DNA from 2 places in the Cobetia sp. MMG027 genome. Region 2 is predicted to be linked to the other one. Evidence: predicted binding sites of a transcription regulator. Region 2 holds the regulator's gene; the other holds the start of a gene.
What was found. The regulator LexA, encoded in region 2, represses DNA repair genes until DNA is damaged. The targets are predictions, from matches to a motif close to TACTGTNTANNTANACAGTA.
Positions count from the first base shown of each region.

Region 1: the regulator LexA is predicted to act here: its motif matches at 1,520-1,539, upstream of PJK54_RS15570 (YqiA/YcfP family alpha/beta fold hydrolase).

Region 1 is NZ_JAQJIO010000011.1:136,487-139,900, reverse strand. It holds gene pgi (glucose-6-phosphate isomerase) at 1-1,495, shown strand, start outside; gene PJK54_RS15570 (YqiA/YcfP family alpha/beta fold hydrolase) at 1,635-2,381, shown strand; gene parE (DNA topoisomerase IV subunit B) at 2,536-3,414, shown strand, end outside.
Region 2 is NZ_JAQJIO010000005.1:292,980-296,393, reverse strand. It holds gene PJK54_RS08795 (L,D-transpeptidase) at 1-335, opposite strand, end outside; gene PJK54_RS08790 (TetR/AcrR family transcriptional regulator) at 335-1,012, opposite strand; gene lexA (transcriptional repressor LexA) at 1,575-2,204, shown strand; gene PJK54_RS08780 (hypothetical protein) at 2,335-2,574, opposite strand; gene PJK54_RS08775 (DUF6586 family protein) at 2,828-3,307, opposite strand; gene topA (type I DNA topoisomerase) at 3,307-3,414, opposite strand, start outside.

The DNA of each region.
Region 1 (3,414 bases), on a different contig from region 2:
GACCCTGGAGCTGCTGCTGGAGCTGGCGCGGGAAACCGGTGTCGAGCAGGGCATCAAGCGTCTGCTGGCCGGTGAGCACGTCAATCGCTCGGAAGATCGCCCGGCCCTGCACGCGGCCCTGCGTCTGCCACGCTCGGCAAGTCTCGAGGTGGATGGCGAGGATGTGGTACCTGCCATCCACGAGAGCCTCGAGCGGCTCGCCGAGATGGTCGAGACCTTCCATAGCGGGCAGTGGCGTGGTGCCACCGGCAAGCCGATCACCGATGTAGTCAATCTGGGGGTCGGTGGCTCGGACCTGGGGCCGCTGATGGTCTCGAGCGCGCTGAGCGATTGCCGTCCCAAGGGCGTCCATGAGGTCGGCGTGCACTTCGCCTCGACCATGGATGGCTCACAGCTGGCGGACTACCTGCAGTCCTTCAGCCCGGAAACCACCTTGTTCATCCTGTCGTCCAAGTCATTCTCCACCATCGACACGCTCTCCAATGCGCGCACCGCGCGTGACTGGCTGAAGTCGCGCCTCGACCCGCAAGGCCGTCTGGAAGGGCTGATCAATCGCCAGCACTTCATCGGCGCATCCGCCAAGCCGGAGAAGATGAGCGAGTGGGGTATCGCACCGGAACATCAGCTGCTGTTCTGGGACTGGGTCGGCGGGCGCTACTCGCTGTGGGGCACCATCGGACTGCCCATCGCGCTCAATGTCGGCATGGACAACTTCCGTCGCCTGCTGGCGGGGGCGCATGAGCTGGATGAGCATTTCCGCACCGCACCGCTGGAAGACAATCTGCCGGTATTGCTGGCGCTGGCGGGTATCTGGAACAACAACTTCCTCGATATTCGCGCCCATTCCATCCTGCCCTACGACGGCCGCCTGGAATACTTCGCAAGCTACCTCGAGCAGCTGGAAATGGAATCCAACGGCAAGTCGGTCACCAACGATGGCGAGATGGTCGATTACTCCACCTGCCCGGTGCTGTGGGGCCAGCTGGGCCCGAACGCCCAGCATGCCTTCTATCAGCTGCTGCATCAGGGCACCCAGGCAGTGGAATGTGACTTCATCGCGCCGATGCGTCGCTATGACCACGTCGAGGACGCCGAGACCCGTGCCCACCTCAAGGCGCAGCACCGTCTGACACTGGCCAACTGCTTTGCCCAGTCGCGCGTGTTGATGCTGGGCGATGACGCGATACCGGGTGACGAGGCCCAGCCGAATCACAAGCGTTATCGTGGCAATCAGCCCTCGACCACCCTGCTGCTGGAAGCGCTGACGCCGGAAACCCTGGGGGCCCTGATCGCGCTTTACGAGCAGAAGGTCTTCGTCCAGGCCACCATCTGGGACATCAATCCGTTCGATCAGTGGGGCGTGGAGCTGGGCAAGCAGATCGCCACCGCGACGGAAGCGACCATGACCACGGGAGAAGGCTTCGAGCAGCTGGACGCTTCCAGTCGTGCCTTGATCGAGTCCGTGTGGGCCGCCCAGGGGCAGGACCCGCGCTGACGGGGGATCACGCAGGCGATCATCCTCTGTTGATTTATACAGTATTCTCGCTATCCTATATGGGAATCAATCGTTTACACTAGACACCTTGCCGCGAACCGAGCGTGAGCCGTTCGGTTCGCGCGTGTCGGGAGCGCTGATGAGCCGTCCCCATTACCCTGCGCAGGCAGGCGTTGTCGTTCCTCCGGTCAGGGGCGTGTTGTACCTGCATGGTTTCAACTCGGCCAGTTGCTCGCCCAAGGCGCAGTTGATGAAGCGTGCGGCCGCCGAATTCGGTCTGCCCTGCGTCGCGCCTGACATCCCACCTCAACCCGCTGCCGGGCAAGCGGTGGTGGAGGAGGCCTACCAGGCGCTCTGCGCGCAGTTGGATCTCGACCCGGCTGACCCTGCCTGTGACGACGCCATCGTGGTGATCGGCAGCTCCATGGGTGGCTTTCTGAGCACCTGGCTTGCCGCGCGTGAGGCTGCGCGACTCGATGGACCCCAGGGCCGCGAGCAGAGCGTATGGCGTCAGGGGCCGCGCACGGTATTGATCAATCCAGCCGTGCGCCCGGTCAGGCTTGTCACGGCATGGCTGGGGTCGACCCACGCCAACCCCTATACCGGCGAGTCCTTCACCGTCACCGAAGCATTCGGGCCGGCGCTGGCCGCACTGGAAGCGATCCCCGTCACGCCGCAGCGCACCCTCGTGCTGCTTGCCACGGCGGACGAGACATTGGACGTCAACGATGCCGCAAGCCTCTATCAGGATTGCCGGCTGATCCTCACGCCGGGAGGGGATCATGGATTTGCCAGACTGGCGGAGTACCTGCCTGCCATCATGGCGCATGCCGGCCATCGTCTGGCCCCGTCGCTTGCGACATCCTTCCACGTCGCACCCTGCTAACGTGTCGAGGACGGTTGGGCGTGCGGGCCGGACAGGAAGATGAATCCGTCATCGGATCGTTCGGCCAGCGGCGACTCTCTTCAGAAAATCAGGCAGAGGCATCGCCATCCGTGATGCGTCTGCCGGACGTCAACACCAAGGACACAAGGCTGCGATGAGTCAGTACAGCGCCAGTTCCATCGAGGTTCTCTCCGGCCTCGAACCGGTCCGCAAGCGGCCCGGCATGTATACCGATACCACTCGGCCCAACCACCTGGTCCAGGAAGTCATCGACAACTCCGTCGATGAGGCGCTGGCGGGTCACGCGAAGGAAGTACGCGTGAAGCTGCTGGAAGACGGCGGTATCGAGGTGGCGGATGATGGTCGTGGCATGCCCACTGACATCCACCCCGAGCATGGTGTGACCGGGATCGAGCTGATCCTCACCAAGCTGCACGCGGGGGGCAAGTTCTCCCAGGACAGCTATCGCTTCTCGGGCGGCCTGCACGGCGTGGGGGTCTCGGTGGTCAACGCCCTGTCGACACGCCTTGAGGTGGAAGTCTGCCGTGAGGGTCTGCGTCAGCGCATTGCCTTCGAGAATGGCGAGAAGGTCGAGGAGCTGAGTCAGATCGGTACCGTCGGCAAGCGCAATACCGGCACTCTGGTGCGTTTCTGGCCGGACGAGAGCTACTTCGACAGTCCGCGTCTGGCGATGGCGCGCCTGCGTCACCTGCTGCGCGCCAAGGCGGTATTGTGCCCGGGGCTCAAGGTCGTGCTGACCGAGACGGATGGCAGCGAGACGGCCTGGCATTATGAGGATGGCCTGCGCGACTATCTGCTCGGCGCCACCGATGGTTTCGAGCGTCTGCCGGAATCGCCGTTCGTCGGTCATTTCGAGGATGAGGAGCATGGCGTCGACTGGGCCATCCAGTGGCTGCCGGAAGGCGGCGAGCTGGTGCAGGAGCCCTACGTCAACCTGATCCCCACGCCGCTGGGCGGCACCCACGTCAATGGCCTGCGTTCCGGCCTGCTCGAGGCGCTCAAGGAATTCTGC
Region 2 (3,414 bases):
CTGAGCCACAGGATACGCGTCAGGATCCAGTCGCGTTCGGGGTGCTCGGCGGCCAGTCGAGGCGTGAACACCTCTCCCGTGAAGCGCCGCCCACGATAGACGGCACCACGCGGATTGCCCTCCCCGATCGCGGCGCGAACCACATGCCAGCCGGTCGGCGTGCAACCGCTGCCATCGAGCTCGCCGATACCGTTGAGGCCGCTGGAGATCGCACAGGCATGCACCAGCGTGTCAGGGTCAGCCGCGGGGGGCGGCGCATCACGACTGCCACTCGGCGCGTCATTGCGTATCTCGAGACGCTGGCGGGTGAGATCCACCGCCACCCAGCAAGCCATCAGCTGGCCGCCTGGGTGACCGCTTCACCATCTCCGAGCGAGGCCGGCAGCGGAGCCGCCATCGCCGCCACCACCACCGGACGCATGTGCTGGATCAGCTCGCGCACACTGGTGTGATGGCCGTATTCGGCCTCTTCGATATCGCGCAGTGCGTCCAGTCCCGAGAAGGTGAAGATCACGCTGCCGAGCATGAAGTGCAGACGCCAGAAGCGCTCGTTGTCTGGCAGGTCCGGCGTCGCAAGCTTCAGGAGCTCGGCGAAGCGGCTGAAGACCGTGCCGTAATGCTCGCGGATGTAGCGACGCATGTGGCCCTGCCCCTGGGTATAGGCAAGCCCGAGCAGGCGCATGAAGGTACGCAGGCTGTTGCGCTCGGCCGGCACCTCCAGCACCGTGCGCGCCATCACTTCCAGCAGCGTTTCCAGCGGCACCTGACGACCGGCATGCTGCTGCTCGACACTGTCGAGTGCCGCATGGAAACGCTCGCTGAAGGGGTCGAGATAGCGGGCGAACACTGCCTGGATCAATGACTTCTTTGAGCCGAAGTGATAATTGACCGCCGCCAGGTTGACCTTGGCCTTGCTGGTGATATTGCGCAGCGAGGTTTCGGCGAAGCCTCGCTCGGCGAACAGGACCTCGGCGGTATCGAGGATACGGGTAACGGTATCGGTCTGGGCCATGGGCGGATGCCTTGTCAGGTGATCAGTCACGAGGGGGCACGGGAGTCCTTGTCCCCCCGGGAAACGGCAAGGCCGTGGCCCGGGGGCGACTCTTCTCATGCAGGTCAATCAAACGACATGTCGGTCTTCACGCACCGCGTGTCAGGCAGCGACTCCGAGGCGGAGGCTGCCACGAGCCGTATCCCGAGCACAGGACAGAAGCACAGGACACACAGGGTCAGGTACCGGTAGCCTGATGCGCCCGACGAACATTCGTTTGAAACAAGATAATTCTAGCTGTCCATGCCATGACTGGCAATTGCTGGTTGTTTCAAACACTCGACAGCCAAGACCGGCAGGACGCGCATTCACGCGGGACGCTCGGGGACGGGATGGTCATGGGGTGTCCCGGACACCCGCTGTCTCGCGTCAGCATGTCGATGTCGACGAAGATGCCGGCAACGTTGCTGCCAAAGCACCCACGATGCCTTGCATGACCGCCATGACTGGATACAATGACAGTTGTATGGATGCACACCCCGTGCCGTCAGCTCAGATGCCGCCCAGGCAAAAGGCAATGCCCATGACTCAGCCGCTTACTCCGCGCCAGCAGGATGTCTTCGACTTCATCATCAAGACCATCAAGTCCTCAGGCTATCCGCCAACGCGTGCCGAAATCGCCCAGGCACTGGGCTTTCGCTCACCGAATGCCGCGGAAGAGCATCTGCGTGCCCTGAAGCGCAAGGGAGCCATCGAGATGGTACCGGGCACCTCGCGGGGCATCCGCGTGCCGTCTCTGGCCGAGGCGGAAGAGGATAGCGAGCAGGGCCTGCCGGTCATCGGGGAAGTGGCCGCTGGCAGCCCTATCCTGGCCAGCCAGCATATCGATCGTCATTGCCCGCTGCCCAGTGACTACTTCTCGCCTGCCGCCGACTATCTGCTGCGCGTGCGCGGGGTCTCGATGAAGGATGTCGGCATTCTGGAAGGTGACCTGCTGGCCGTGCACCGCACGAGCAGCGTGCGTGACGGACAGATCGTGGTGGCGCGTCTGGGGGATGAAGTGACGGTGAAGCGTTTCCGTCGCGATGGCCATTACGTATGGCTGGAAGCCGAGAACGAGGACTTCGCTCCCATCAAGGTGGATCTGCGCACGGACAGCCTGGAAATCGAGGGCCTCGGCGTGGGCGTGATCCGCGATGGCGGCCTGCACTGATCTCAAGGCTCGCAGGCAGTCTGTCCTCACAGCGCTGACGCGCAGATGACGATTGTCGCCATCAGGGCATCCACGAAAAAACCCGCCGATTGGCGGGTTTTTTCGTGGCTGGCAGACATGCGGGAAGTGCTCAGTGCACCATGCCTTCCGACTGCTCGTCCTCATCATCCTCGCCATCCCACAGGCGGGTGCGGGTGATGGCGTGATCGATCATCTCACGCGCGACCTCGAAGCGATTGTCACGCAGCAGATCGGCAGCTTCATCGGAGATGCGGATACTGAGAAGTGGCTCACCTTCACTCTCGGCGGCACGCAGGATCACTTCCCCATCTTCCATTTGCACGATTTCAAGTACGGCGGGATCGGACACGTCATTCCTCCTGCACGGCATCCTGAGGATACCGGCGTCGTTGTGATCGTCAGCTTGACGGCGGGCAGGCCCTGCGACTTGCAGTCACTGGCGACAATGCAGAAAAAAGTACGACCACAGCCAGAGCCATGGTCGTACCGGAGAATGCAGGGCTTGCCACAATGCCGCCAGTCTAGCACCCGTCATGCCAAGGCGTCACCTGAATGACAGGTGCGTGACATGCCAGCGCCTTCGGGTCAGGCAAGGCGCGACGCTACCACTCCACATTCGACTCGCGAAGGTGTGACAGCAACGCCTTCATGGCGCTGACTGCCGTGGCGAGACGCTCTGCCAGAGGCGCATTGGCCGCCGCGGCGATGATGAGACCATCGCCACGCGCCTGGCCTTCCTCACGCCGGGCAGCACCGCCCTCTTCATGCAAACGCGTGATATCGGCCACCAGCTGGCTCAACCAACTGTCCGGCTGCGCCTGCAGGCTTCGCAACTGCTCGATTTCCGCCACGGGAGTCGGCGGTGTGGCCAGCCGCTCGCGCCAGCTGCCCTCAGGCCAGCGTGCCGACGCGGCGCACTCCTCGATCAACGAGGCCAATGCCAGCTCCATCAACGCCAGCGCCCCTTCCTCACCGGCCATGCGCCGTGCGACGGCATGCTCATCACGCGTCGCGACGGCCGCCTGCTCCAGCAGCAACTCGGCCTGATACAGCAGTTGATTGGTGCGGCCACGCTGGCTCATCAGCTCTTGGCTCCCTTGCGCTTGTCCTCGACGACCCAACGGCCGTTGTCGAAGGTCGCCTTCCACCCCGTCGCCTTGCCATCCTCGTCCGTCATCACGAACTGCTC